DNA from 3 places in the Sporomusa rhizae genome. Region 1 is predicted to be linked to each of the others. Evidence: riboswitches for the same ligand, from Rfam matches in the RefSeq annotation. Region 1 holds a riboswitch; each other region holds the start of a gene.
What was found. A riboswitch is a leader RNA that binds a small molecule or an ion and turns the genes downstream of it on or off. The one in region 1 is predicted to bind cobalamin.
Positions count from the first base shown of each region.

Region 1 (12,355 bases):
ATGCTGTATTCGCTCCTGACGATAGTCGGGAGTTTTTATTTTGCATGGTTTTGTATTCTTCTCCCGATACTCTCGGGAGTTTTTTATTAGACAGCCGTTTTAGGGCCCGCGTCCCCAAGAACCGGGAAAAACAACCGCAAAGTCCTGGAAATGGTTACAATGCAGTAATTTATCTAATGCGCATAACGAAAGAGTATTAGTTTGAATGGATTAAAAGAGTCAGCAATCCTGCTCAAACTTAATATACTACCCCACAAGTGATGGGGAGGGGATTATGAAGCAATCTGACCTACCTGACCATTTATCCGATGACCAAGCTACTCTACGACTCTAAGTCTTTACCTGTTCCACCTGTGTCTGCAGGTTTAGGCTATAAGCGGGAGTTAAGAGAAGCTAAGTTCCTGATAAGGCTGGCTAAACTTCAGAGGGGATAAAACCCCGCCTGAAGCTAAGTCTCTTTTTACGTCGAGTACTCTGGAAAGATTTCTGAAATAATGCAACCCTCTCTGTCTAGCTCAGGGGGATTTTTATTTTGTAGTACTTTGTGGCAAGGTGAGTAGCTTACCAAGAATAGCAGAGTAAGAAATTTTTTCATAACATGAAACATTTCAAATCAGACATATTGATAAAATGATATATCATACTTGATCTACGAGCTATGGGGGAGTATTGGAGCAATCTACCCTGCCTGGCTATTTAAGCCGGGATTTTTAATTCGGTGGATTTCTTTTATAACATATAACCCTCTTGAGAGGAGTTGTACAAATGTGAAGAAAGCAGCAAAAAAAGCCTTTCTAATGGTGGGTTTAGGAATAGCCTATCAGGAAGCCCGCCAACTGCTTACTGATAGTGTTGGGGATAAGCTCCGGTCAGATTTTCCCAATTATGAAGTACGCCGGGCCTTTGCCTCCCGCACCCTGATTGAAAAACTGGCGGAATGCGACGGTATTCAGGTCGATAACGAAATACAGGCGTTAGAGCGGCTCAAAGAGGAAGGCTTTACCGAGATTATCGTGCAGCCTTTCCAGATCGCCGCAGGAGAAGAGTACGAAAGAATCAGAGATATTGTTCAATATTACACAGAACGGAACGGGTTTAGCAGGATTGAGACCCTCCCGTGTGTGACCGTCTGGGCCAAGCCGATAAATTCTATTACTCACTGATCTACAGCAATTTATCCAAGGAATGATTTGATACATTTCTCCATCCCGCGGTTGTGAGTGAGTAATAGTAAAGACTATAGCGGATTGACAAATTTTTCATAACATGCTAGCATTTAAGTCAAATATTCATATAATGATGACATAATACAATTTGAGGTAGGTGCCCGTAAGGGCTTAATAGGGAAGTCAGGTGTAACACCGACGCGGTCCCGCCACTGTAACAGGGAGCTAATCCAAGGAATACCACTGAGATGAAAATCTTGGGAAGGTTTGGATAAGTGATGATCTGAAGCCAGGAGAACTGCCTATCTGACAATCACCGCTTTTAACCCACGAGTGATGGGGAGGGGATTATTTAAGCAATCTTCCTTCCCGGCTATTTTTGCCGGGATTTTTAATTGAATTTGCTTTCAATAACCCCTTCGTAATAAATTCAAGGAGGGGTTTTTCTTATGGGTTAAAGATGGCGTTAATCTGATTATTGGCGCGTGTATTCTTCTTGAAACGGAAAAAATAAGGTCGTTCAGGCTACCGCTTGCTTTTTAATAGAAATAACCGGCTCCTTCGATATGATTAAATGGAGATGAAGCTATGTCGTTAGTAAACCTATCTAAAATATCATTTCGGCACTGTGTACTGTGTGGGGTTTTAGGATTGCTGCTTGTATTAACAGGCTGTGCCGGAAAAAACAGTGTAAGTCCGCCTCAAAGCGGGCTTACTGGTGGTTCCGGCAGTTATGAAATTGTCGACAGCACCGGCTATGTTCTGAAATTACCGCAAAAACCCCAAAAGATTGTATCCCTCTCCGTGAGTACGGATGAGATTCTTATGGCTTTGGTAGCGCCAGAGCGTATTGCGGCGTTGACTTATCTGGCAGAGGACAGCGGCATATCCAATATTACCGAGCGGGCTAAGACTATTCCTAAAAAAATACAGGCCAATGTTGAAAGTATTATTGCGCTGCAGCCGGATCTGGTGCTTATTCCGGATTGGCAGCAGGCTGCTTTTATTCAAACAGTAAGGGAGGCCGGTGTTCCGGTCTATGTTTATAAAACTCCTGGCACGATTGAGGAAGTTAAACAGTCGATTATGGTAATTGCCGGTGTTGTTGGTGAAGGTGAGGCGGGGAACCGTCTTGTCGCCGATATGGATAACGAGTTGGCACAAATTACCGGGAAGGTTCGGCAAATCCCTGAAAGCGACCGGCAGGTGGTAATCCGCCATACGCTAATGGGGGACAGCGGCGGTAAAGGCAGCACCTTTGAAGATATTTGCCGTTACGCCGGGGTAAATGACGGTGCGGCGCTGGCTGGGCTGGGCAGGAATGATGCTTTAACCAAGGAGCAGATTGTTAGTATTAACCCGGATATAATTTTGCTGTCGCTCTGGGATTATACCGGCAAAACCGATATGAAAAAATTTGGCGAGGATGTGCAGAACGATCCGGCCTTGCAGCAGGTAAAAGCCGTCAAAAGCAAAAAGTTGATTGGAGTGCCTGACAGTCACTTATCCTGCACTTCCCAGTACATCGTAAAAGGGGTACAGGATGTAGCCAAGGCGGCCTATCCGCAGTATTTTTAGAATTAATTTGCTCATGCAGCGAGAGCTATATTTTCCAAGTGTTACGCGTTATATAGAGACAGGCAGAAAAAGTAGTGGCGTTGGGGAAGAGGAGTGACATCATGGGACGCATCGTGTTTATGTCCAATATTGACCGTCAATTTGTCATGATGGAGAAAGCCAGAAACCAATTACTTGACGAGGGGAGACTGGCTGATAAAGATAGTGTCTTTTTTTTGAATGACGGCCTGGCCTGGGATATAGAGTGGCAAAAGAAACTAGCCGATAGTGATATTGTCCTCATTTCCTGGATGGGAATGGGACGTGATACGCGTTTTCTTAAAGAGGTAGTGGCATTTTTGCATAACAAAGAAATTACCCATGTCATGCTGGCAACGGAAATGCACCCGGAAGATGCAATGGGCGGGGTAACTCCGGCAGACAGAAGCACTATGCGCAACTACTTGTCATATAGCGGCATGGACAATTACCGCAATTTCTGGCTGTGGCTCAATAACCAATATTGCCGGCTGGCTTGTGAGTATGAGCTGCCGCGTCCGCTCTTGTGGAATGGTATTTTCCATCCTGGGGCTGACAAAATTTTTACAGATGGTAAAGAGTACCGGCAGCAGTTTTGCAAACCTCACCAGGGTACGGTTGGTATTATCTTTCCCCGGGATGAATGGATATGGTCAGATTTGACCTATCAGAGCAAGCTAATTGAGGCTATCGAAGCTAAGGGGCTTAATGTTATTGCCGCCTTTAGCCATTGGGCGCGTAATGCCGAGCTTAGCGCCCCTGGTGTTGATGATACGGTGAATGCCTTCTTTTATACCGACGGTGTGCCTGGTATCGATGTATTAATTAATACCTTTAAGTTTTCTTTAACGGTAGGTAAGCCTGTTGATAAAGGATTTCTTCAAAATCTGGGTGTACCGGTATTGCAGGCTTATGTGCTGCTCAGGTCGCGGCAAGCCTGGCAGGACAGCATTGAGGGATTAACGCCTATGGAAATCTCCTGCAGTATTTCCATGCCGGAATTTGACGGTGTCATTCACGCTGTTCCCATCGCCGGAAAAGAACAACAGATGGATGGTACAACAAAATATCAGACACTGCCGGAACGAATTAACAGGGTGGCCGCGAAAGCTGCCAAGTGGGTTACCTTACGTCGCAAAGCCAATAACGAGAAAAAAATTGCCATTATTTTTCATAATTATCCGCCTACTAACTCCCATATTGGCAATGCACAAGGCATGGACTCCCCGGAAAGTATCAGGCTGCTATTAGAACGGATGGCTGAAGAGGGCTACAAGGTAGATCATATTCCATCCGACAGCCGGACATTTATGGATAGTCTGCTGGCTGCAGCTACGAATGACCGCCGGTTTTTGTCAGAGGAAACAGTGGAAAAAGCACCCGGCAAAGTAACGGGAGAACAATACCGGCGGTGGTTTGACTTACTGGAGCCGGGAACACAAGCGCAGCTTATTAAGGATTGGGGCGAGCCGCCTGGTGATGTATTCAACTATGACGGAATTTTATTAGTTCCCGGCATGCTTAACGGCAATATTTTTATTACCGTACAGCCGCCGCGCGGTTTTGGTGAAGATCCCGGCAAGCTGTATCATTCACCGGACTGTGCCCCTACCCATCATTATTTGGCCTATTATCACTGGATTCGGGATATTTGGCAGGCTGACGCTGTTGTGCATGTTGGCACCCATGGCACGCTGGAGTGGCTGCCGGGTAAAGGTGCAGGCTTAGCCAATACCTGCTACCCGGATTTGGCCATTGGCGATTTGCCTAATATCTATCCGTTTCTTATTACCATTGTTGGTGAGGGGATTCAGGCCAAGCGGCGTGGAGCTGCCTGCCTGATCGGACATTTGCCGCCGCCTATGAGCCAGTCTGGAACCTATGACCAGCTGTCCGAGCTGGAAAAACTACTTGATGAATATTGTCATTTTGCGCAGAATCAGTCGGACAACATTGAGGTTGTTGTGGGCCTAATCAAAGAAAAGGTTATTGAGGCTAATCTTGCGGAAGATATGGGGCAAACAGAGGCCGAAAGCTTTGGCGACTATGCTGAGCGCCTGCACAGCTATATTACCGATATCAAAAATATGCAAATCAGGGTAGGACTGCATGTCCTCGGGTGTCCGCCGCAAGGCGATACACTGGTAGAATACATACTGGCCTTAACCCGTTTGGCTAACGGGGAAACGCCATCCCTCACAGAAACAATAGCCGCCATGCATGGTTATGATTATTACGAACTGCTTAATGAGAGTGGTAGACTGCTGCCTGACGGCAGCAAAACCCGCGGCGCATTAATTGATGAAATCGGAAGGCAGTGCCGGGAAGCCGTTGTCTTCCTGTATGACCATGATTTTACGCCGGAACAGGCTGATTTAATGGCCGAATTGCCATGGGCGGCAGGCGCCGGCTTAGAAATAAAGGCACAACTGAAGCGAATAGCAGGAGACATCTGCAATATCCTTATTCCTAATTTAATTAAGACGGAACAGGAAATTACCAATTTGTTGGCCGCATTAGAAGACAGGTTTGTTGAACCTGGCCCGGCAGGCGCACCGACCAGCGGTACGGCTGATATTTTGCCGACCGGCCGTAATTTCTACGGGGTTGACCCGCGTACCCTGCCGACGGAGGCTGCCTGGGAACTTGGCAAGACATTAGGCGATAGTGTTATTGAGCGTTATATTGCCGATGAGGGCCGTTATCCGGAGAATATCGGCATGATTTTCTGGAGCGGTTCTAATATGCGCAGTCATGGCCAATGTATTGCTGAATTCCTGTACTTGCTAGGTGTGCGTCCGGTATGGCAGCGGGGCAGCCGGCGGGTAGTTGACCTCGAAGTCATACCACTGTCAGAACTCAAGCGGCCGCGGATTGACGTAACGGCCCGTATTGGCGGTCTATTCCGCGACACCATGCCGATGGCGGTAAAATGGATGGACAGAGCCGTCAGTCTGGTAGCCAATCTGGAAGAAAGCAGTGAGGTTAATTATATCCATAAGCATGTGCTGGCCGATTCGGCGCTGCTAACAGAGCAGGGCCTAGAGGCACTGGCTGCCTGGGAACAGGCCTGCTACCGGGTGTTCGGCTGCCCGCCAGGCAGTTATGGAGCCGGTGTGAGTCATTTGCTGGAAGAAAAAAACTGGGAAACAATTGACGACTTAGCCAAGGTATATGTACGCTGGGGCGCACATGCCTATGGTGCTAAAACTAGCGGTACTTTTGTGCCGGAACTCTTTAGCCGCCGGCTGGCAAGCCTGGATGTTACTGTTAAAAATGAAGATAACCGGGAAGTACATATGCTCAATTCGGATGACTTTAACTCCTATCATGGCGGCATGATTGCTGCTGTACGCAGTCTAAAAGGTGAAGCGCCGCGTTCGTACTCAGGTGACAGTTCTAACCGGCAGCAGGTTAAGCTGCGGAGCTTGGAAGAGGAGTTTAAGCGTTTGTTTCGGGGCGAGACGATGAATCCCAAATATATCGAAGGCATGAAGCAACATGGTTACAAAGGCGCGTCCGATTTGGCCAGTGTGGTGGCGCATTGCTATGAATGGGATGCCACCAGTGCGGTGATGGAAGACTGGATGTACCAGGGGCTGGCCGAAAAATATGCCATAGACCAGGATATGCGGGAGTGGATGAAGGATGTTAATCCCTGGGCTTTGCAGCGGATTGCCGAGAAACTTTTAGAAGCCGAGCTGCGGGGCTTATGGAACGCGGACGAACAGACCAAGCAAGAATTGCAGCAAATCTATCTGGATATTGACGGTGAGTTGGAAGAACGGAGTGATCAATAAGCGTTATGTTGAAAATGTTGATATTAGGGTTAACCGGACAGTGCAATTTTGCCTGTAAGTATTGTTATGCCCATGAACATCCGGCAGAGATCATGGATACTTCCACTGCAATTGCTGCAGTGGATATGGCCGCAACGGACGGACAAGCCTTTGTATTGCAGTTTAGCGGCGGCGAACCGCTGTTAAACTTTCCGGTAATACAGGAAGTGATTCGCTATGTGCGGGAAACCGGTTTGCCGGCAATTATGCAATTGCAGACCAACGCCTCACTTCTGACCAGAGAGAGGGCGGCCGTCTTAAAAGCCGGTCAGGTAGGAATCGGGATTAGCCTTGACGGGCGGCCTGATGTCAATGACAGGCAGCGCTGCCTGCCGGATGGTCAGGGAACCTGCCGCCAGATTTTACACGGTGCGGGTCAATTGGCAATGCAGGGTATTGCTACAGGGATAACCTGTGTTGTTACCAATGAAAATGCCGGTAAACTGAGCGGCTTGGTAGAAATGGCTTATTACCTGGGAAATGTCCGGCGGATTGGCTTTGACCTGTTACGAGCCCAGGGACGGGGCAGCGAGATGACAGCGCCTTCATCAGAGGCTGTGTGGCAGGGAGTAGAAGCGGCTTTTCAGACGGCCGAACGCTTGACGAAGCAGACCGGTAAGCCAATGTTGTTTTCTCAGGTTGAGCGGGTGGATAGACTGGCTAATAAGCAGATGGCGGGTTTTTCTCATTGTTATGCTATGAACGGCGAGGCCGCGTTCGTTGACGCGCAAGGCCATTTGTACGCCTGCGCTTCGCTGGCCGGCAATCCGGATTTTTATCTGGGACATGTAAAAACAGGACTGGACAAAACCAGACAGGCACAAGTGGCGGCAGGGATTAAAGAAAAAATGAAGTTCTGCCTGCAGTGTCCTTCTTTTTCCTTGTGTGGCGGTGCGTGTTTTGCCCGGTGGTATGGGGCAGGCTGCCCCGGTCAGAGTTATGCCGCCGAATGTGCGTTAAAACAGGTAGCGATAGAATGGTACCAACAACATCAGGGACAGGAGAGAAAAAAAGCGTATGAGAGTTGCGTTACTGCATGTAGATGTTAGCGGCGGACCGGAAAGCAAAAATTTGGCGATTTTAACCAACGGCGTAAGGCTGGCAGCAGAAGCGGGAGCCAAGTGGATTGTTACGCCGGAGACAGCCGTACAAGGGTATTTTTTTGCCTGTGAGCGTGAGCACAAACCGGTTGTAATACCGGTGCAGCCATCTCCGGCGGTTGAACCTTTTCAACGACTGGCAGCCAATTGCCGGGTAACAGTATTTCTGTGCTGTGCCGAGCAGGACGCGGTGACAGGCAAGTATTATAATAGCTGCCTGGTGCTTGGTCCTGACGGCAATATCCTTGGCCGTCACCGGAAAAAACAGGCGCATTCGGGTGTGTCTGAAGGCTGGGCTGCTAAGGGAGAACACCTGGAGCCGGTAAAATGCGGCGAAAAGACGGCAGGTATATTAATTTGTGCCGATTCCTGGTATCAAGAAAACGCCGTAGCCTTGGCCCAAAAGGGCGCAGAGCTTATCGTTGTTCCTGCGGCCTGGCCGCCAAACGGCTGTGGCGGACCGCCGGAAAACGCCTGGAAAAGGGCTTCGGCTGCCAGCGGCCGGGCGCTGTGGGTATGTAATCAGACCGGCAAGCAGGAACGCCTGGACTTTACTCATGCGCAAAGTGCGGTGGTTATCGGCGGGGAAATGCGGCTGGAATATGCAGGGGAGCCTGCCGTACTCCTTTTTGATTGGGATTTTAAAGAGCAGAATACCGTATCAAGTGAATTTACTATCTTGGCATTATAAAGAAGGTGGTAGTTTTGAATCTTTGGATTCAAGGGAGGGAGCAAGCTTTGAAATTATGCACCTTATCAACAGGGGATTCTGTTTACCGGTATTATAAAAGTATTGTTATTCCGTTTGAGCAGCCGCGCAAAGTCAGCAGCACCGCTGTTGTCAATGGCGGCTACCGGGAGGATTTGACGGCTGTATTTAACAATGATTGCAATCCGGGAGCTGGTATGGCCTGCATCATGCGTGCTCCGATTTACCAGGAGCATATGAAGCTTATCACTGAGGAAATCGGGCTTGATCCGGCGAAAACTGCCGGGATGGGAACGGCGGCTTCCATGGAGAATGTGGCGATCCATACGCAAACTTATGAAAATCTAACAGTTACGGCTATTGTTACCGGTGGGGTTGAGGTCAACGGCGGCCGGGTCGGTGATCCGGCCGATTATTTTCAGCCTATTGATAAAAGTTCAATAGAGAAGCCCGGCACGATCAATATTATTCTGGTTATTGATGCTGATTTGCCGCCAGGTATTCTGAACCGGGCTATGGTCACTTGCACTGAGGCTAAAACGGCTGCTTTGCAGGAGCTTATGGCCGGCAGCAATTATTCGACAGGCTTGGCTACCGGTTCCGGCACCGATCAGACGATTGTTATTGCCAATCCGGCGTCACCGCTGTATTTTGAGAGTGCGGGCAAGCATTCTAAACTGGGGGAATTGATTGGCCGGGCGGTATTGCCGGCAGTCAAGGAGGCTTTACATAAACAGACAGGACTGTCACCAGACCAGCAGCACAGCATGCTTCGTCGCTTTAAACGGTATGGAATCAAGGAGGAGACACTGTGGCAGGCCTATGCCGCCAATACTGACAAAGCGGTAATAAAGCCGAAATTTATGGATGCGTTATATCAGAGTGACAGAGATAATTTTTTGGTGACATATGCGGCGTTATATGTACATCTTCTGGATGAAATGCAATGGGAACTGTTGTCTGGAAAGGAAGTGCAGCAGGCCGGCAATGAGCTGCTTGCCGCTGCCGCCGCTAAATATGGGGTTAAAGCACCGGAAATTATAGGCACCGGTCTGGAGGATTATCTGCAAGCCTGGAAGGTCTTACTACTGGGAATTACCGGAGAAAAGTGCACTATGTTAAAAAAGTAACAAAAATATCTTTACAAAAGGACATTGTGTTGCTAAAATTTACTATGACAGGCAGATTATGAAAATTTGCCGGTATGACAAGAAGTCATATTATGATTAATAGGTAAAACAACCCCAAAACTATATAATAAAAGAATGTGGTATGAAACCATTCGGGACAAAAAACGTCCCGGGTTTTATACCACTTTTTTTATTCTGTAGAATAGTTTTCTTGCATGTCAATTATTGAAAAACACATTTAGGAGGAGAACATGAAGAAGAAATTTTTAGCACTGTGCCTGATAGTTACTTTTGTATTTACCTTGGTTGGCTGTGGAAAAAGCGCTACTACGGGCACTTCGGCCAAAGACAGTGTTGTTATTACCATGGATGTTGAATCAGAGCCTGCCGCTGGATTTGATCCTATTATGGGCTGGGCTGCCGGCGAGCACACCCATGATCCTCTGATCCAAAGCACCTTGTTGGTTACAAAAGATGATATTACGATCGGCTATGATCTGGCAAAAGAATATACTATTTCGCCGGACGGGCTTACTTGGACTTTTAAAATTCGTCCTGATGTGAAATTTACCGATAGTGTTCCCCTTACCGCGAAAGACGTTGCTTTTACCTATAATAATGCCATGAAGCAGGCGACCGAGACAGATTTGTCCATGTTAAAATCGGTAGAAGCTATTGATGACACCACCGCCGTTTTTCATTTGAATACTCCGTATTCTGCTTTTGCCTATACAGCCGCCGTTGTAGGTATTGTTCCCGAACATGCCTATAATGCCGCGACCTATGGTAAAAACCCGATTGGTTCCGGCCGGTATATCTTAAAACAATGGGATAAAGGCCAGCAGGTAATACTGGAAGCTAACCCCAATTACTATGGCGAACAGCCAAAGATTAAGAAAGTTACCGTTGTGTTTATGTCGGAGGATGCCTCCTATGCTGCAGCTAAAGGCGGTCAGGTCGATGTGGCCTACACAGCGCCCTCTTATACAGTTAACCCTATCAAAGGATATAATATCCTCTCTTTTAATACTGAAGATATTCGCGGTCTGAATCTCCCCTGTATTCCTGCAGGTAATACCACACCTGCCAAGAAAAATGGAGAAACCTATCCTGCCGGTAATAATGTTACCGCAAATCTTGCCGTTCGCCAGGCAATTGCCTGTGCCGTTGACCGGGAAGCGTTAGTAAAGAATGTGCTGAATGGCTATGGTTCGGTGGCCTATAGTGACTGCGTGAATGAGCCTTGGGAAAATGAGGCCATGAAAGTAGCATATGATCCGGCAAAAGCAAAAGCAATTATGGAAGCCGACGGCTGGAAATTAAATGCGGACGGCATCTATGAAAAGCAAGGGGTAAAAGCAGAATTTGACCTCCTCTATATTTCTTCCAATTCCGCCCGCACAGGTATTGCTATGGCGGTAAAAGAAATGTTAAAACAAGTCGGGATCAAAGTAAATCCGGTGGGTTCAAGCTGGGATAAAATTGCTACTCAGGCTTATGCCACGCCGCATGTATTTGGCGCCGGTTCCCACTCGCCTACGGGCATCCGAAGCCATTATTATACAGGTAAGAACTATGCTTCTTATTCCAATGAAACGGTGGATAAACACATTAAAGAAGCGTTGGCCGCCACCTCGGTGGATGGGTCTTATCAATATTGGAAACAAGCGCAATGGGACGGTATTGCCGGTGTCACACCGCAGGCTGATTCACCCTGGGTCTGGCTGGTAGAAGTCAAACACGTATATTTTGCTAAAGAAAATCTGAATGTTATTGACAAAAAGATTCATCCTCATGGTTATGGCTGGACAATTGTGAACAATGTCCACCAGTGGTCTTGGAAGTAACAGTATAAATAGCAGAGATCTGTACTGTTCTCCTGTAGAAAAGTATAACTTTCGCCTGGATAAGGGCAACATCGGCTTCCGCTTTCGCCAAAGGCTCGGCGCAAGCCGTGTTTTCTTTATATGGTACAGAGAAAATTATTTTCTCTGTACCATAGGCCTATTCTGTTAAAAATGAGGTATTCTTTATGAACATAAGAAAATATTCCGGCATTTATCGATACATCGGAAAAAGCATAGTTAAAATGATTTCACTGTTAATTGCCGTGAGTATCCTTTCTTTCATTCTGGTTTCATTATCGCCGGTGGATCCGATTCGGGCCTACATTGGAGAAGTAGGTTTGGCCAATATGAGTGCGGAAAATTTGGCCAAGCTGGAAGCCTATTTTGGGTTGAATACACCGCCATTGGAGAGATATTTGAACTGGTTTACCGATTTTATCCGGGGAAATATGGGATCATCCCTGATTTACCGGCAGCCTGTGGCTAGCGTCATTGGTGTCAAATTTATGAATTCCATGGTACTGATGGCCACAGCGTGGATTTTTTCAGGTATTTTGGGCTTTACATTTGGCATTGCTGCCGGTTTATATCGTGGTCAATGGATCGATAAGGTAATCAAGGGCTATTCATTACTTATTGCCAGTACGCCAACCTTTTGGCTGGCACTTGTTTTGTTAATGATTTTTTCCGTCTGGCTGCAAATTTTACCCATCGGATTGAGTGTGCCTATCGGCGTAAATGCAGCAGAGGTATCCATTTTTGACAGTATAAAGCATTTGCTGTTGCCTGCGTTGACTTTGAGCGTAATCGGGGTTGCCAACATTACGCTGCATACCAGGGAAAAGATGATTGACATCATGGAGGAAGAGTACATTCTATTTGCCAAAGCACGGGGAAAAAGCAGGTTTTCGATTATCAGGCATCATGCTCTTCGCAATATTATGCTTCCGGCCATAACCTTGCAGTTT
Region 1 covers NZ_CP156925.1:1,145,975-1,158,329, forward strand. The annotation lists gene SRRS_RS05230 (sirohydrochlorin cobaltochelatase) at 768-1,163, shown strand; cobalamin riboswitch at 1,305-1,487, shown strand; gene SRRS_RS05235 (ABC transporter substrate-binding protein) at 1,755-2,744, shown strand; gene cobN (cobaltochelatase subunit CobN) at 2,846-6,562, shown strand; gene SRRS_RS05245 (radical SAM protein) at 6,568-7,650, shown strand; gene SRRS_RS05250 (carbon-nitrogen hydrolase family protein) at 7,619-8,392, shown strand; gene SRRS_RS05255 (adenosylcobinamide amidohydrolase) at 8,440-9,540, shown strand; gene SRRS_RS05260 (ABC transporter substrate-binding protein) at 9,792-11,387, shown strand; gene SRRS_RS05265 (ABC transporter permease) at 11,573-12,355, shown strand, end outside.

Region 2 (6,969 bases), 120 kb from region 1:
TTTATTAAAGGTAAGGACTCTCTGTCCATTTACCGTTTTTAGGCCACTCTTGCGTTCTTCGGCAATTTTGCGGGCTTGTTGGGCAAGAACAGAGTGCGAGGCAAAGGACTTGGCCATGCCTGAGCTGAGTTGGGCGCTGAAGGTTGAAGTCTTATCAGGGGCAAGAATAATCGCCGAGTTCAGGTTGCCGCCGGTGTAGCCCAGTTGGGTCGGAGTGAAAGTTTTGGTAGCTTTATCAGAGGTGCTGGCAGGCAGACCGGAATAGATGTCAATCTGATTGCCCTTGACAAACCAGAACCGGTTGCTGTCGGCATAGATGCCCCAAAGATAACCGGCCGAATTCACATCGCTAACCTTAGTCCAAAGCGACGGGGAAGTAAGGTTGGCTACGCTAGTGCGGTACACGCCGCCGACCATATTGGCAAAATTTGTATCATAGTTGCCCAGGAATACATAGGCAGTGTTGGCGTCAACGATGGTAATGTCGCGGAAATCGCCGCCCATGGAAGCCGTCTTGGTAACGGTAGCCTTGGTGAAGTTAGATAGGTCAATGATATTCAGGAGGGTATCGGCATTGGAGCTGCCGGCGTTCTGCATGCCGCCCAGGGCGCAGATGTACAGCTTGTTGTTATAATGGTCGAGGGTAAAAGCGTTCTTGCCGACGGTCATATAGTTTACATAAGACAGAGTTCCATTGGCTAGTATATTGAATTTTACGACAACGCTGTCAGAGTACACTGAATAGCCTCCACTTGGATTAACGGTAAACAGCGCATACAAATTGTTGCCGACTACCGTTAAACCTTCACCATGGACCGAAGCACCAGCAGGTACGACTGATGTGGGAATGCTCGGCCAGGCGGTCGGAAACTGATAGCTGGTTGTTTGCGTATAGCCACTGCTCATATTCACCACTGAAATTTTTCCCAAATCATAGCCGGTGGCATACAGGAAATTGCCTTTGGTGGCTACCGCGTGCAAGTTGCGTACTCCGTCCCATTTCTGTTCAGCAAGAGAAGGTGTCCAGGAAGAAGCAAACGGATCAATGATTTTATTAAATTTTAAATCTGCAGGACTGCTCACATTATACTGGCGCAGCACCAGTCGGCTTTCATTGCCCTGGAAGAAGTTGAACAGCGCTGGGTCGCTATTTAAAGGGGTTACCTTGGTGCTGGATGTAAAGTCGGTCGGGTTACCTGTCCGTTCACCGCTAATAGCGCCAGCCAGACCTTCTGAATAAGCGGAATTAACAACGGTATAGCCGAATAAATTCTCCGGGGCCGCCATTACAACGGTACTGCCAAGCACGGACAATGTCAGAGTTGTTGCGATGACCCGTTTGAGAAAACCGAATTTCATCTTCATGACTCATAACCTCGCTTTTTTAAATTTTTTTCCGGCCTGAAAAATCCGGGGATATTAACTGCCTATTGCCTGCCATCACTTCCTTTCCGCCATACTGGCCTCTTTCCGTGTGGGCATCACCTCCTTTACCGCCGCAGGTTGCTTTTAATACTTGTACTGCAGTGTTACATAATAGGTACGGCCTTGCAGGGGATATTCGAGCAGCATGTTTTGGGCCTGCCAACTTCCGGAGTAATTATTACCACTGTTAAAAGTCATCTCCGGCCCTTTGTCAAAGAGGTCGTTGACGCCAGCGATGATTTGGCAATCTTTGTCGATTTTATACTTGGCCCCCAGGCCGACGGTTGTCAGGGAGGTTTGCCCATAGGGCTTATCATATGCACCTATACCGGTAACCATCTCATCAATATATTTTACTTCGCCGAAAACAGCCAGCCGGTTGTCCGGGCGGTAGGTCAGCCGGGCCGAGCCTTCCCATTCCGGCGTATACAACTGCGGATAGCTGAAATAAATCTCGCCGGTTGAGGAGCTAGGCGCATTATACTTGGTCTGCTGCTTGGTATGCAGATAGGTGCCTGCCAGGCTCATATCCCATTTGTCCCAGTTGAAATCAGCCTGTAATTCCACACCGTTGGCCTGCCCCTTGCGCGCATTGGTGTAAGACCAAAAATTATAGCCGAATCGGTAGAGGTGGAGCATATTCTTGGAATCGCGGCCAAAGTAGGTCAATTGGACCTTGGAGGAATTGGCGCCCAGCAGTCTGCCGTCCCAGATGGCTGCCAAGTCCCATTGGGTCCCTTCCTCGGGTACCGGGAATATGCTTTGACCGGCATACTTGGGATCGTTATAAGCATTAGGCCGGGGCAGAATGCCGGCGCCGTCGCCGGCAATCTCGTACAGGTTGAGCAGCCGGTAGTAGGTGCCGTAGGTAGAGCGCAGGGTCAGATGCTCGTCCACCTGCTTTTTCAGTGCCACTTGCCAGGTGACCTTGTCATTGACCTGGGAATCCTCCTGATCGACCCATTTATTTAAGTCGGATTTTCCCAGCGCCCTGCCCATGACCTTGGAATAATTGTAGCGAATACTGGGAGTCAGCCAGAGATCAGCCGCCTGGTTGAGGGTAATGGTATCCTGCAATTGGAGATTGAACAGCGTATGTTCATAATATGTCCGAAACCGCTCGCGATTGGTAAGACTGGGTTCAAAGTCATATTTGTCCATCCGGCTGCCGTTAACATCCATTTTCTCTTTCGACCAGTTTGCCAGGAACTCAAGCAGATGGTTGTCACCGGCCTTATAGGTGCCATCAATGGCTCCGCCCAGCCGCCGGGAGTCGAAAGCGCTCCATTCTTCAAATACTGCAGGAATTTTGCCAAACTTCTGATAGTCCGGATTGCGGTAGCGCTTATCCTGGTCAAGATAGTTAAGCTGCCAGCCCCATTCCAGATTGCCGCTCATATCCCGCCGGCCTACCATCAGTTCCTTGGTAGTCAGTTCCTGCCGCTTCCGCTCGAATTTGTCTGGCAGATCCACTATTGTGCTTAATGTTGGATCCCCATCTACTCTTCGGGGCATTCCCCGGTCAATTTTCTTCCAGCTGCCCTTGACCAGCCAGTGGTCGTCCTGCCATTTGATAATGGCGTCAGTGTTTTTGTAGTCGTTATTCTTCCGCCAGCGGGTGTTGTCGTTAGAAAGCTCGGACATTAGTTTTCGAGTTCCTGCGCTCTGATTGTGTAAACTAGTTCTTACATCATCCAGTTGGGCTTTGGCCTCCTGGTTATATAGCTGTTCCGCTTCAGCCAGTGTCGAAGCCCGGTTATTTAAGATATAATCGTCAAGCATCTCCTGCTTGCTAGAATGCCAATTAAGCCAATACCAGTTGCCCCGTATAGCGGACAAATACTGATTGTAGACAGCCGGGTTATTGAATGCCGCATCAACTTCCTCCAACGTAGAATAACCGGGATTAATTCCCGTATAAAGATCCAAATTATCATTGACGGTACGAATAAAAAAATTCATATTCGCCTGCAACCCCGGCATATCTCTTGCATAGACTTCTTTAGAGTAAGGATTCTCATATCGAAAATCCCCATCACTCTCATCGCGGTTAATGCCGATCATCAGGCTGCCGCTCCCTAAAGGCTGGGTGATCTCCAGGCCGGCGATGGTGCCGCCCCAGGAGCTTTTGCCGACCTGGGCCGAGATGTTGGCTTTGTCCGGCTTCTTGGTAACGATGTTTATAACCCCACCCATATAGGTGCCGCCAAAGCGGGCCGGAATATAACCTCGGTAGACTTCGATCCGTTCGACATTGTGGATGGGGATTGTCGAGATATCGACAGCCGCATCGCCACCCAGGTTGGAGAGCACGCCATCCACGAATACGCCCACCTGGGCCGCCGTACTGCCCCGGACGCTGACGGTGGTATACTGGCCCTTGCCGGATACATAACGGACATGGACGCCAGGCACATCTTTCAGGAGTTCCGGCAGCGTTTTCTGCTCACCTTTGTAATCATCAGGCCGGATAATGGTTACGGTGCCTGGTGACAGCTTGGATTCCCAGTCCGGGCGCTTGGCTTCGACGGTTACGGACTCCAGAGTATATTCCTGCGCCGGTTTGCTGTCTGCTTTCACAGTTTCCGTTGTTTCCTGTGACTGCTTGCTGTCAGGCTCGGCGGCATAGGCAACGCCGCCGAAATCAGGCGTCAGGCTGAATGCCAAAGAACAGGCGATACTCATTGCCAAGGCATTCTTTGTTAGTTTACGTTGTTTCAATGCTTGCTCTCTCCCCTTTGCTTCTTAGAAACTCCGAATTACTGAAATAGGCTGACTGTTTCAGTCAGAGTGTTCTATTGCCCTCCTCTCATAAGTAAATTCCGAATCTTCTCCCTGTCGCTCGCAGGTTAAGCGAAGATTGTCCGTACAGGCAGTTCTCCTGACTCCAGTTCATCATCAGCCCAGCCTTCCCAGATAAGTTGACACTACTTATCCAGTGACATCTCAGGACTGACTCCGTGTTACAGTGGCGGGACCGTGCCGGTTTTTCACCGGACTTCCCTATTAAGCCCTCTACAGGGCACCTGTACCGAAACAAAAAATGGATTTCCCATATATTCAACCATCCTCGTTGCCAGGTGTTGACTATATGAGAAATCCATTTATCATAGCTATAAAAGCTGATCGAACAGACTGCTCAAATAATCCCCTACCCATCACTCGCAGGTCAATGGTGATTGTTATACAGGCAGTTCTCCTGGCTCTGAATCATTGCTTCTCCAAACCTTCCCAAGACTTTCCATCCCAGTGGCATCACCTGGAGTTGCTCCTCATTACAGTGGCGGGACCGCGCCGGTCTTTCACCGGACTTCCCTATTAAGCCCCGTAGGGCACCTGTACCGCTATATTTTTTTCAGTCTACTTTATGTAAGGATTGATAAGATAGTTGCATTCTCGTATGGGGGTTCCGGATAAATACTGAAATAATTCGCCCGGATTAGTCAGCCAGTTGATGTGATGATAATCCCAAAGCCATGGCGCAGTCACTTTGACGGCATTATAGCTGTCAAAATACCCCCAGCCGGCAAAGACCCGTCCTTGACCGATTTCACGGCGCTGCTCCCATAACTGGGTTAAGGGAATCAGACTATAGCCGATATGGGCTTCCCCCGGCAAAAACCGTTTGCGTTTGCCCACAACCGCAATCTCATGCGTTCCGGCGCTGATTTTGAGTACTGGCCGCCCGCCTTCCAAGCGAACCTTAGCACCATTTTGCTTCTGCCAGTTGTGATTACTGTAGGTTAACAGCATCTCCAGCCGCCCGGCGCCGTCTGGCGTTTTGCCTACAGCAAGCAACACTCCGGTCAGATCATGTTCATGTTGGCTCCTCCCCATATGTCTGGGATAATATTGATAGTAGCCAAGAAAATAATGGGTGTCACTTTCCACCACCGAATAATACACGGCTGGTTTCGGCGGATAAAACATCAAATTGTACCAGTTATTATTCAGCCGCCAGTCGTGATCATAATCGACTGCTGTAAACATATTGGTCTGGGCGGTCAGGCTATCTTTATTATCCATTTTGCGGATAACCGGCGCCCACTGCTCAGCAACCAGCAAATCATCTGCCGCCGAAATTGGCTGTACGCACAATAGCCCTATAAGTAGGAAAGTTATAAGACATATGCTTTTTTTCATGCTATCACCCCGGATAAATAACGAAATCACCTATGTTATTCATCACTATCTACTTTTTGTTATATACTGTTACTTCGTCAATAGAGTAGACCTCCATATTCCACGTACCACCCCGGGGAGGTGACTGAATAATTACTCCCTGTCCGACAAAGGAAATAAGATTTCCTGTTGCCAACCCAGTTTCCAACAGGCTTTGCAGTCTTTGTTCCGACGTTCGGACCACAATCGATTTTCCGGGGGTGTCACGGAGTTCAATTACCGCATAGCAGCTATTGGAATTCGCATAACAATTGATTAATGCGACGTGACCATATAACTGAACCAGCGGCGGCATTAATATAACGCCGGAAACAGGTGGAATCGTCGTTGCAGCAAAACCGATCTGCAGTAAAGGGGTGTTTAAAAATAATACTAACATGGCCAGACCGATTACCCGTAATGTTCTACTCATGATATTTATTCCTCCTAAATAGTATCTAATCTATTATCTTTGGAGTCAGCATAATAACCAGCTCGGTCTCAGTTACTTGCTTAAGGGTTGAGTGAAACATGCCTCCCACTAGCGGCAGGTTTCCAAGCAAGGGAACTTTGAAGGTATCTTTGGTTTCCTGACGCTGAATCAAGCCGCCTAAAACAATGGTCGAGCCACTCTTAACCCGCAGGGTGGCATCAGCCTGGCGGGTCCGGATATTCGGATTGCCATTTTTCGTAGTATTGGTTTGATTACTAACTTCCGGCTGAATGTGGGTGGTTATATAGCCATCTTTGTTTACCGTAGGGGTTACCTCTAGTTTAATGCCAACATCGACATATATTACGGAGATGATGGGTACACTGCCGGTGGTAGGCTGGGAAGTTTCCACAGCCAGCTTGTCCCCGATTAGAATTTTTGCCGTTACCCCGTCTAAGGTCGCGATCCGCGGACTTGCCAGCAAACGGCCTTTCTTGTTTTCAACTAAGCGGTTAATAACGCCTTGAAGATTTACGCCATAATTATTCCCGATACCGATCCTAAACTGCAGTTCGTCGTTAGGAATGGCTTGCGGCAGCTTGGTCGATGCGCCCCAGTCAATGCCAAGATTTGACAAATCATCACGGTTAAGTTCGACGACCTGCACTTCGAACATCACCTGTTGCGGCGGGGTATCAATCTGGGCCAGTAAATACTTAACCTGTTCATAGACATCAGGGCTGCTCATGATCACCAGGATATTCCGCACCGGATCTGCTTTGAGCTTGTCCTCAGGCACCAAAGCACTAAGCAACGGCTTCGCCTGCTCGACCTTTAAATAGTTCAGCCTGATAACCAGGGGACCTGCGTCTAAGAATTCGGGCTGACTGTCTGACACCGGCACCTGAGGGGACGCGCTAGTTGCAGCAGGCGGTGGATTTTCCGGACTT
Region 2 covers NZ_CP156925.1:1,265,411-1,272,379, reverse strand. The annotation lists gene SRRS_RS05605 (hypothetical protein) at 1-1,365, opposite strand, end outside; gene SRRS_RS05600 (TonB-dependent receptor) at 1,510-4,110, opposite strand; cobalamin riboswitch at 4,279-4,470, opposite strand; cobalamin riboswitch at 4,597-4,780, opposite strand; gene SRRS_RS05595 (hypothetical protein) at 4,786-5,568, opposite strand; gene SRRS_RS05590 (hypothetical protein) at 5,618-6,019, opposite strand; gene SRRS_RS05585 (type II secretion system protein GspD) at 6,045-6,969, opposite strand, start outside.
Region 2: it holds a riboswitch for cobalamin, as region 1 does, so the genes downstream of both, SRRS_RS05600 (TonB-dependent receptor) here and SRRS_RS05235 (ABC transporter substrate-binding protein) in region 1, are expected to answer to the same signal.

Region 3 (12,355 bases), 1.3 Mb from region 1:
GCGCCATTTTTAGCCAGCGATAATAGTGCGGGATTTACCAAGGAACCAGCATAGATAATAATATCAGCCTGACCTAAAAGACGTTGGCCTTTCACGGTTATTAGTTCGGGATCGCCGGGGCCGGCTCCTACGAAGAATACATTCATTGTTATTTCTCCCTTCTTTTCGGTAGTACTTTAAAACCAATCTAACTTTTTTTTATCCCGTAACTAACCCGCTCTAAGGCTCCCGGCTTTTATAAGTGGGAGCTAAGAGCGACTACGTCCCTGGATAAGGGCGGCTAACCTTCAGATTGAGTTCCCCCACCTGAAGCTAAGTCTACTTTATTACACTCGATAATATAAATCGGATTTAGCGCCTTGAACATATTAGAGGAGCCTACCGGCTGAACCCGTGTAACCTGTACACAGCATGCATCAACACTATAGTCGGCTTTCCGACGCATAAGCGCAAGTGCAATTGATAGAGTCTCTACCGTAACAGCCGTTATAATAAGCCGACCACCTGGTTTAAGCAATTGATCTGCACTGGCAAGAATATCAGGTAGCCTGCCACCGCTTCCCCCAATCAAAACAACGTCGGCCGCTGGTAATCCAGTCATCATTTCCGGTGCAGGTCCCAGTATCGCCTCAACATTAGGAACGCTAAATTTAGCAGCATTTGCCTTGATTAACTCAACACCCTCAGGTTCACGCTCAATTGCAATTATTTTACCTTGCCGGGCTAATAACGCAGCCTCTATCGACAAGGAACCGGTTCCTGCCCCAATATCAATGACTGTATCGTGTGGAGTAATTCTAGCCTTTGCCAAAGTTAGTATCCTAATCTCCTGTTTGGTCATAGGTATGTCGCCTCTGATAAACTCACTGTCCGGAATACCTAATCCATAACTCATACCTTCACCACCATTACGCAATGCTCAAAACCAGGAGTTTCAGTCGCTTCAACTAAGGTCATTTCAGCAACAAGCTCATTATCATAGGATAAGTTTGTGCACAACCAGACAATAGCATTTTCAGGCCAACTATGCGTTAGTAAAATACGAGCAATAGTTGCCGGATTATGCTGTGTATCGGTTAAGATTCCCAACTTATGATGGGGTGGCTGGAAGTTAAGCATCTTATCATCCGCTTTCCTTCCATGCATGCTAATTAGATTCGCATCTTGCCAAACATCAGCTAACCGGGCAAACGCCAGCTGCGCCGAACTAATACCCGGAATAACACTAATTTGTTTAGCTGCAAATTTATTTCTGATTGCCGCCAACATACTGTAAAATCCAGGATCTCCCGACACCATAACTACAACATCCTGGCTAATAAGCTGTCCTTCAACAAAATCTAGTACGCCCATAATATCTTTGTCAATGACTTTCGTAACCTGGCCTGGGTTAGAAAAAGTATCGAGCGCCCGCTTGCTGCCAACAACAACCTTAGCAGCCGCAATTGTTCTGCTAGCTATTGGCAACACATAGTCAGGCGATCCCGGTCCAATACCAACAACTACTATTTTATGTCTAGCTTCCATCCTAAATGGCCTCCAATTTCCCGGGCGGTCTGGTCAAGCCCCAGTATGTCACCTTTTAAAGTCACAATGACTGTTCCCACAGTCAAATCACCAAAAACATAACGCATAGCACGCGCGCTGGCTCGTTCGGCCAATATTTGATATACACCCGTCATGTTATAACGGTCAATAATTGGCATGGCAGCTTCGGTAGTAGTTACCGCCAGAACCTCCTTAACAGCCTCCTGCGGGGCTCCGTTCGCCGCTAAATAGGCCGCTATCGTTTCTAAGCGGGCGTCCGCCATGCGATTATGAGTATGAAATATACCTGACGATACTTTGACTATCTTGCCGAGATGGCCGAACAGCAGCACCCGGCGCATGCCATACTTCACAGCATTTTCCAGCATATGCCCAATGAAATTACTTGTCTGCACAACGGCAGCAGCCGGTATTCCATAGCGATTGATCGCAATATCCTGACCAATCTTGCCAGGCGCAAATACGATATCATTATATCCTAATGCCTGGACAACACTAATTTGTGGTACAAGTGAATCTTTAAAAGCCTCTTCCGACATTGGCTCAACAATGCCGGTTGTACCAATAATTGACAGGCCACCAACAATACCCAATATGGGGTTTAGGGTTCGAGCGGCCAATTTTTCACCTTCGGGAATAGAAACAGTAACGACAGCACCTTTACCTTCGGGTAAACATTCGGCGACTGCCCGCGTAATCATAGCTCTCGGTCCCGGATTTATTGCCGGTTCACCAACAGCGACAGCCAACCCTGGTTTGGTTACTGTCCCTACACCCTGGCCAGCTTTGATAATAATTTCCGGCTTATCGGTAAGGACTACCTTCGATTCGATCCTGACGCCATTGGTAATATCGGGATCATCCCCAGAATCTTTTATTACTGTACCACAGCCACCACCAGTAATTATTTTGGTTTCAACAATAGGCACTGTCAGCGTAACGCCCTGCGGCGAAATTACCTCGACAATACTTATATGCTGACCTTGCCAAGCCAAAATTGCTGCCTTAGCAGCTGCTGCAGCACAAGTTCCAGTAGTTATTCCTTTACGCATTGGTTTATCTTTATCATCCAATAGAAAAACCCCCTTGTGCAGGGGGTATAACACCAAACAACAAAATAATTTATTTGCCTGATTATTGTACCCATACCTGCCTATCTTCCGTAGGTCCTAGCGGCATGTGTTAGAACAGGCAGGTCTCCTGACTTTGGCTCATCACATACCTAACCTTCCCAGTTTCCCAGTGGCATCTAAGGTAGCATCCCCATTACAGTGGCGGGACCGCGCCGGTTTTACACCGGACTTCCCTTTTTAAGCATGAAAGCACCCATTCCCTTACACTTATCCAATTATGATAGCTTACATAATTCCATGCGCATATTACATTTTCCTGCAAGCTAGCCAAGAATTATCAACTTTTTCTTACGTATAAATATTTTAGACAACTTTCACCTATAAAATTCAAATAAATGTCATCAGAAGACTTGGTTATCCAAAGTTTTTAGGATAAAGAGATTCAAAACATAAAGGAGATCCTGCGTGGGATCTCCTTTACTTTTGGTTTATTTTTCAGCTTTACCCAAAGCAAAGCCAGTCTCAAGCGCCTTCTTATTTAGTTCCTCAGTACCTTTTGGAACTCTGGCTAACACGGCCTTTGTTAGGCAATCCAGCTCTACTATACCGGTAAATCCGGCCAAAGCGCCAAGAGCAACAATATTAGCAACCATTACATTTCCCAATTCATTGCGGGCAATATGAGTGATTGGCAAAGCTAATATTTTAGCATTTACTTCAGGAGCAGTCTTAACTAGTGTGGTATCGATAATCAGCTTGCCGCCCTCTTTTAGAAGACTAATATATTTATTGCATGCCTCCTGACTCATAGCCAATAGAATATCTGCCGCTGTTGCTTTAGGATAATCAATTTCGCCGTCACTTATAATAACTTCAGATTTACTGGCGCCGCCGCGGGCTTCCGGGCCATAAGATTGGGTCTGAATGGTCTGTTTTCCGTCAACAATTGCAGCCTCTGCCAAAATAATGCCTGCGAGAATAAGGCCTTGACCGCCGGTACCACTTAAACTAATCTGCCACATTATTTATTCCCCCTTTTAGCCTGAACATGGGCAATAAGCTTGTCATATTCGGCTGTAAATTCAGGGGCTTCTGACCGGTGAAGTTCTCCAATTAAGAATTTATCCTTAAGCTGTTCCGGTGATAGTTTGGCAGCAGCCTGTACAGGCATAGCATGTTCCTTTTGCCATTCCAGCATTTTAGCGGCCGATCCCATCTTATTTTTGCGTCCATACGAAACAGGACATTGAGTTATAGCATCAATAACGGAAAAGCCTTTATTTTCAATACCCTTAACAACAAGATCAGTTAACATATTGGCATGATACGCTGTAGCTCTGGCCACATAGGTAGCACCAGACGCAATTGCCAAAGCTCCAATATCAAAGGCTCGTTCAATGTGTCCATAAGGCGCCGTAGTTGAGCGGCTTGCTAAAGGAGTAAGCGGTGATGACTGACCTCCGGTCATACCATATATATTATTATTAAAAATAATCGTAGTTAAATCGATATTCCGTCGAGCGGCATGGATAAAGTGGTTACCCCCAATCGCGGTAGCATCTCCATCACCAGTAATAACCAACACATTTAACTCAGGATTTGCCAGTTTTATACCCGTAGCAAAAGTAAGGGCCCGGCCATGCGCGGTATGCACGGTATTAAAATTCATATATCCCGATGCCCGTGAGGAACAGCCAATGCCTGAAACAATTACAGTTTTATCTTGTTTAAGATTTAACTTGTCAATAGCGCGAATAATAGACGCTAAAATAATACCATTGCCGCAGCCTGGACACCAGATATGTGGAAAGGCTGATGGACGCAAATACTTTTCGATGTTTGCCATTATCTAGCACCTCCAGCCGCTGTAACAATTGGTTCCAAAATTTCTTCAGGCTTAAACAGCTCACCATCGACCCGGGTAACAGATACTACTTTATCACGTTCGACATAGCGTTCAATCTCGCCAACTAATTGTCCGTAGTTCATTTCCGGTACTATGACTTTTTTAGCCTTTGCTGCCGCACGTTGCACAACATGACCCGGAAATGGCCAAATTGTTATCAACTTCAATAAACCAGCTTTAATGCCTTGCGCTCTGGCCGCCTTAACCGCAGCAATTGCCGCTCTGGCCGAACCACCGTAAGAAATAACCAATACTTCAGCATCATCAAGATAATGCTCGGTATAAAGAGTTATTTCGTCTTTTGCATTATCAATTTTTGTGTGCAGTCGTTCAACCAGTTCTGCTGTAAGAACATTAGACTGAGTAGGCTGACCTTGATAATTATGTACTAGCCCTGTTACATGATAATAATAACCGGAACCAAACGAAGCCATTTGCGGAACACCGTCAGCATCCGGTTTGTAAGCTTGGTATTCGCTTGGAGATCCAGAAGGCTGTTTGCGATTTATAATTTCAATGGATTCCTGTTCAGGTAACTCCACTCGCTCACGCATATGACCAATAACTTCATCAAGAAGCAATATTACAGGTGTCCGAAACTTCTCAGAAAAGTTTACGGCTTTGACTGCAACATCGTAGCATTCCCGTACAGAGGCCGGCGACAAAGCAATAACTCCGCGGTCACCATGGCTGCCCCAGCGTGCTTGCATAACATCACCTTGCGCAGGAGATGTAGGTAAGCCTGTACTTGGCCCCATACGCTGCACATTAACAATTACAACCGGAATTTCTGCAATCGAAGCATAACCGATTAGTTCTTGTTTCAAAGAAAATCCTGGGCCGCTAGTAGCCGTCAACGCCTTAACTCCGGTTAAAGCGGCACCACAAACAGCTCCCATACTGGCAATTTCATCTTCCATTTGAATAAATTTGCCGCCTAATTCGGGTAATTTTTCAGCAAGTATCTCGGCAACCTCTGTACTCGGAGTAATAGGATAGCCGGCAAAGAACCTTACTCCCGCAGCTAATGCCCCTTCTGCACAAGCTTGATTTCCCTGCATCAATCGCGCTTTAGTCATTTGCTAGCCCTCCCATCTTTTTCTGTTTTTGTTACTTTGACAGCATAGTCAGGACAACGCAACTCGCACTGACCACATTCAATGCACTTATCCAAATCTTTTACATAAATTTTGCCCAGGTCATCTAATTCCAGGACCTCTTTGGGGCAAAAGTGTACGCAAATACCGCAGCCTTTACAAAGCTTAGGGTTTACATCTAGTGCCATAATATTTTTTCACTCCTCTTTACCACCATGTCTATCTAGTGCGGATCATAGTATATTACTATACTATTATAAGCTATACTAATACGTTATTCAACCATCTTGTCCTGTATACATACGTTAACAAACATAAAATTTCCTTCTTTAATAATTAATATTATTTGATGACTTATTACAAATATACTGAACTAATAAGGCAACAGAATTCCAGATAACACAAGCTATATCGTTTGAATCGTATCCTCTCTTTTACTGCTCTACCGATTTATGACCCGGTCGATCAAAGATACTATAGTATACTTAAAGACACAAAAATAGTCCGCACACAAAATTGTGTGCGGACTGTCTAATTTATTATTAAATTAGAGAGATTTCTTTAAGGAATGATATGTCCTGTTTAGTCCTTCAGCCAGAGGCATTACAGGGTTCCAACCAAGGCTGGCAACAGCTGCCTGATTAGAAAGCATGGAATGATAGATATCGCCGTCTCTCGCCGGCATATAATTTTTGTGAACAGGCTTTTCAGCCGCCTGAGATAAAAGGTGAGCCAATTCATTTACACTGGTTTGAGTCTGGGTGCTAATATTATATACTCTATTGGCCGCTACCTTTGGAGCAATCAGCGCTTGGCAGTTGGCTGCCGCGACATCGCCAACATAAATGAAATCTCGTGTCTGACCACCGTCACCGAAGATAGAAAGAGATTGATTCTGATATAACTTACGGGTGAAAATGCTTACTACCCCACCCTCACCGCCATCTCCCTGGCGTTCGCCATATACATTGGCATACCGTAACGCAACATATTCTACATTATGAATCTGACTGTATAGCTTGAGGTACTTCTCTCCTGTACACTTGGTAAGCCCATAAAACGACCCCGGATAAAGGGTTGTTTCTTCAATAATCGGTAAATTAGCAGCATTACCATACACAGCAGCGCTTGAGGCAAATACTACCCGATTCACCCCTGTTTTGCGGCAAGCCTCCAAGATATTTACCAAACCAAGTAAATTAATCTGGCAGTCAGTATCAGGATGATCAATAGAATACGGGACTGCTGTCTGCGCAGCTAAGTGCACAACACAATCAAAATTTTCCCTAGTAAACAAATCCAAAAGCCGGTCGTCCAAAATATCCATTTCTATCATTCTGACTCCGTCGGCAACATTAGTACGCAGCCCAGTACTCAGATTATCAAGTACTACTGCCTCCCAACCTCGGGCTAATATTCTTTCAACCGTATGTGAACCAATAAAGCCAGCACCGCCAGTAACTAAAACTTTCATCCACACTCATCCTTTATTGATTAGTTATATCTTCAAACGATACCAGTTTAACCCGCCTCTGAACTAAACATTCCGTAGTCCTTTGACTAGTAACAGCAGCCAGTTCCTGCTGCCAATGATAGCCCCAATCAAATAATTTGTTCAAAGATTCCTCCTCCAAACCGGGATGAATCATAATTTCAGATATTCCTTCAGGCAGGTTATCAATGATTTCAACGAAGAGCTGTTCTTCCATATTCCCACCGGCTAACATTCCAAAAAAATGGTCGGGTATTATTATCCCTGCACGTTTAGCCTTAAAGCCGGCCGCCTTTGCCAATACACTAAGGCCTGATCGGCCAAGAATCCTACCTACGCTGGGTTTAAACCCACCAAAAAACATCAATGGTTCAGCGGGGATCCGCATTGATCGAATACCAAATGTAGTCGCAATATCTATTACTACATCAACTATCCCCGGGACTATGTGCATATGCTGGTGACTGTCAAGATGCGTAACATTAATTCCCGCCGCCACAACCTTTTGTACTTGCGCGGTTAATTCACGACGCACATCACTAAGGGAAATACCGCCTGAGCACGCTTTTTTCAGGAATACAGGATAACTTTGGGGGAACATTCCCTTATTGTCAATCAGTGATGCAATTTTTCCCGGGTCGCACACCGGACGTCCGCCAACTAAGGTAAGATGAACCCCTATTCCTAACTTTGGCTGCTTAGCCGCCAAACTGACTGCATGTTCAAAGGCAGGCGCCCCCGCCATTAGGGAGGTACTCGTGATACACCCGTTAACATGGCCTTCGACAATTCCAAGATTAATGTTTTCATGCAAACCAAAATCATCGGCATTTACAATTAACTGTTTCATTGACACCTCGAAAATTTTTCTTGGGCAAAAAATCCCTGGTATGACTTGATATCTGATTTCTGATACTATTATTGGCCACATGGCCAAATAATAAAATCAGGGAGGTATATAACTATGACACAATCCAAACAAAGCAAGCTCGAACAAAGCAAAAGCGAATATGGCACCTTAACGGCTAAAATGGATGCTAACAACGACTATTCGAGCAGCACTTCGGGAACCTCAGCTACCTCGTCTACTTCGGCTAATATGAGCGAACTAAGCAAATTAGCTCAACAATCACAAACTACTAGCAGCACCAGCACCACTGGTTCTGCAAATAACTCAAAACAAGCGAAAGCAAATCAAACCTTAACAGCCAAATATGATGTCAACGGCGACTACAGCGCTGAATAAAACAAAAAATCAAGTCGGCGCCGGACTCACATGAGTTCGGCGCCGATCTACTACTTGTCCACGCTCTCGACATGCGCAGCATAAGCGCTATGATTATGAATTGACTCATAGTTCTCACATTCTACTTCAAACCACTGAATCCCATCAACTTTCCGCAGCATTAATACCAAATCCCGAAGGACATCTTCGACAAATTTAGGATTCTCATAGGCCTTTTCCGTAACGTATTTTTCGTCTTCCCGTTTTAACAGTGGATACACCTGACAACTGCCTTGCTGCTCCATCATCTCTGCCAAATCTTCGATCCAAACAAATTTGCCCAGCTGTTGCTTAATCTTGGCCCGCATAATGCCGCGTTGATTATGCGCACCGTATTGAGATATTTCTTTACTGCATGGACAAAGCGACGTAAATGGTACGGTTATGCCAAATGTAAAATCAAGGTGCTCGCCTCGCGCCAGCTCGCCAGAGAAAACACAATCATAATCCAACATACTTTTCAGACCGCTTACTGGAGCGGTTTTTTCAATAAAGTATTTAAAATTAATATCAATGTGAGCCCGTTTAGCTTGTAAACGATCAATAGTATCTGTAAGCATATATTCCATGTCACGGTATAATACTGGTTTTTGGCTCCAGTCGCTCAGTATTTCAATAAACCGGCTCATATGGGTTCCTTTAAATTCTTCCGGTAAATCAACCGTAAGCTTAATTTTGGCCAAAACTGTCTGGAACGAACCACTTTTGGTTTTTATTAAGAAAGGCAAGTGAACATCACTGACCCCGACTTTTTGAATGGCAATGCCACGCTCATCGCAGCTGTTTTGAACATCTTTAATACTGTTGCGTCCTTGAGTCATGTGCGTCATTTTATTCACTCCTAGTTTGATACAAAATAGGGTCAGTCAGTCCTGCCTCAGCAAATCCTTTAAGACGCAAAAGACAGCTGTCGCATTGTCCACAAGCCGCATCTTGCCCTTGATAGCAACTTGTTGTCAAGTGAAGCGGTGCCTCTAACTTATTTCCCAGTAATACGATATCCTTTTTAGATAAGTTAATCAACGGGGTTTCAATGACAATTTTTCGTCCATCCTCAGCAGTTGCTTTCGTCGAATAATTAGCCAATTGCTGAAACAAAGCAATAAACTCCGGTCGACAATCAGGATACCCTGAGTAGTCAAGAGCATTGACACCAATGTATACTTTATCAGCTCCAGTTACCTCAGCATAGCCAAGAGCATAACTTAAAAAAATCAAATTTCGGGCAGGAACATAAGTTATTGGTACCTCTGCAGCTTTCGTATCCCCCTCCGGTACGGCAAGATTAAGATCAGTCAGTGCACTGCCACCGATGGCCTCCATATTTGTCTCAATTACAAGATGACGATCAACTTTATAATGCGCAGCTACACTGGCTGCTGCTGCCAGTTCTCTGTTATGCCTTTGATGATAGTTAAAGCTGATTGGCAGCATTTCATAGCCCGCATTGTTAGCGACCGCCATACAAACTGTAGAGTCTAGTCCACCTGACAACAATACAACTGCCTTTCTTTTCATAAGAGTCCCCTTATCTCATCATGTATTTTGAATTAAGCCCTGACAAGTGAAACAATACTCAGGTCTTTATTGCGTTCCAAATCAATATATTCTCTATCCTCTGTAACTACAATTGGCCGGGAAGCCATAAATTGTCCTAAATAAATTACCTCAGCTTGTCGCCCATCACTCAATTCCACAATATTACCGACGAAATAGTCCCGCACATTGTTTAGGAATACTGAACCAATCTCTGGATCAAGCTTATTAAACATTTCCTCAACAATCATTTCCACTACAGCAAAAGGCGTTGCTTTACGATGGTAAACACGATCTGATGTCATGGCATCATATATATCAGCAATGGCAATTATTTTTGCATATTTATGAATTTGATCACTAGTAACACCAAGAGGGTAACCTGTGCCATCGGCACGTTCATGATGCTGAAGAATTCCATATAATACGCCGCTAGGGATATTTGATGCGTCACGAACCAACTGATAGCCCCTCGTTGTATGTAGACGCATAATTTCCATTTCCTCAGGTTTTAGTTTACCTGGCTTATTGAGTATCTCTAAAGGAATCTGCGTTTTGCCAACATCGTGAAGTAATCCGGCCAATATCAGTTCCTTTAATTCAGTTCCACTATAACCAAGCCATTTTCCCAGTACCCCGCAAATAACGGCAACATTCACTGAATGATGAAACGTATAGTCATCTTGCCGGCGCACCATATGAATATGATTTATCACTCCGTTAGAATTAATGAGTGGCTCAATCGAATTGTTGGCCAATTCCCGGAGGGTAACAAGTGGTACTTCTTTGAAGAAACGGGTATTAGAGAAAGAATCTTTTAAAATATTCACCGTATTGTCATAATCAGCATAAAACTTTTTCTGGAGAGCAGTCTCAGGAATGGAAAAGTCAATTTCGGGCTCTTCCGTAAATATTTGTTCTTTAATAAATACGGTATTAATCTTCCAAAATTTTAAGCCCTCAATCATACTTTCCGAAAGAAGTGTACCGTCACTTAAGATAACCTTGTCATCCTGAGTCAGTACCATCCGACCAACTTCCATCCCAGGTTTAACGTCATTAATAGCATACGGTGTAACGCGAAACTTTGCAGCCAAGCTCTCTCACGCCCCTACATTCAGCTATTATTTTTTGCTATTTTATGAAAGTTACAATATTAACAATATAATTTTACATATTTTCCATTTTTCCTGCTAATGAATTGTCAAATTATTTATATCTGTTCAAAAGTCTTGAAATGAAGCTTACAAACTTGCTTTAAGGCGGCTTTTCCATAGTTACGGACAAATTCACGCGCAACTTCAACTACCTGGACAGCTCCTTTAGGAAAATCCATGTCATATTGATCGGAAAGTCGATTCATACTGCCTAGAAATCTGTCTCTGGCCAGTATAGAAGCAGCAGCTACCGCAATATTACGTTCAGCGCGATGCATTTGCACTAAGGTAATCGTTTTACCTTTCTCCATTAGTTCGGCCTGAATAAAACGTTCATGCGCAAACTGATCGGCTATCGCAAATTTAGCAGGTTCTTGGGTAAGTAAACTCTCAAGAACCTTGGCATGCGAAAATGCCAGCAAATGATTAAGATTTCTGCCGGCACTATTAAGCTTATTATACATTTCATTGTATTCAGCAGGCATCCAAGCTAATTCGGTATATCTATTGGGACATTCTTCCCTAATACGCTCAGCCAGCAACCGGGTTTTCGCATCAGATAATGCCTTACAATCTTTAACCCCGGCCGCAGACAACCTGGTAGCAGTTTGTTCATCAACAAGTACAGAGGCAATTACGAGCGGCCCAAAGAAATCACCTTTCCCTGATTCATCAAGGCCGATCCATTTATTATCAAAATCAGCCACATTTTCAAAACCTGGCGGTCGCTCCTCATTGCTTTTCGGCTTATCATCTTGTTTCATTCCCACTGCAGGCGCGCGTCCTTGACTAATGGCTTCGATAGCCGTTTTTAGCGGTGACTGAGAACCTCCAATTACTATACTAATCCCTTTTTTTCCGTTATACACGTTAACAGTTACCGTAACTTGTCCATCGGTAACTTTCAGCTGCCTACCATAATTGATCGGCTTTTCGGCGGTTATTGCGAATCCGGCCTGTGTAAACTGCTCGGATAAATTCGACAGTCGTGCGTTTAATATATCCATACGATACCTCTAGCAAAATGACATGGCTTCTTTTAACGCGATATGCTGAACTACCTTAAGCGGTACACCTGACTCTTCGGCAATTTTGCGGCAATCTTCAAATTCTGGTGCAACATTACATATCTTTCCTTGATCGGAACTGATTTTTACCCGAACATCGCCCCACGGAAGTCCTACAATAATAAATTCCCGACTGGCCATTGCACGGGTTACCGGATACATTCGCATACCAATAGAAGTAGTCTCATGTAAGA
Region 3 covers NZ_CP156925.1:2,404,731-2,417,085, reverse strand. The annotation lists gene cobM (precorrin-4 C(11)-methyltransferase) at 1-146, opposite strand, end outside; gene cbiT (precorrin-6Y C5,15-methyltransferase (decarboxylating) subunit CbiT) at 281-895, opposite strand; gene cbiE (precorrin-6y C5,15-methyltransferase (decarboxylating) subunit CbiE) at 892-1,527, opposite strand; gene cbiD (cobalt-precorrin-5B (C(1))-methyltransferase CbiD) at 1,506-2,600, opposite strand; cobalamin riboswitch at 2,721-2,893, opposite strand; gene SRRS_RS11075 (2-oxoacid:acceptor oxidoreductase family protein) at 3,110-3,643, opposite strand; gene SRRS_RS11070 (2-oxoacid:ferredoxin oxidoreductase subunit beta) at 3,643-4,467, opposite strand; gene SRRS_RS11065 (2-oxoacid:acceptor oxidoreductase subunit alpha) at 4,467-5,606, opposite strand; gene SRRS_RS11060 (ferredoxin family protein) at 5,603-5,812, opposite strand; gene SRRS_RS11055 (NAD-dependent epimerase/dehydratase family protein) at 6,172-7,098, opposite strand; gene SRRS_RS11050 (ChbG/HpnK family deacetylase) at 7,112-7,966, opposite strand; gene SRRS_RS11045 (hypothetical protein) at 8,081-8,362, shown strand; gene folE2 (GTP cyclohydrolase FolE2) at 8,413-9,201, opposite strand; gene queC (7-cyano-7-deazaguanine synthase QueC) at 9,233-9,919, opposite strand; gene SRRS_RS11030 (HD-GYP domain-containing protein) at 9,952-11,034, opposite strand; gene rnhC (ribonuclease HIII) at 11,151-12,101, opposite strand; gene larC (nickel pincer cofactor biosynthesis protein LarC) at 12,111-12,355, opposite strand, start outside.
Region 3: it holds a riboswitch for cobalamin, as region 1 does, so the genes downstream of both, cbiD (cobalt-precorrin-5B (C(1))-methyltransferase CbiD) here and SRRS_RS05235 (ABC transporter substrate-binding protein) in region 1, are expected to answer to the same signal.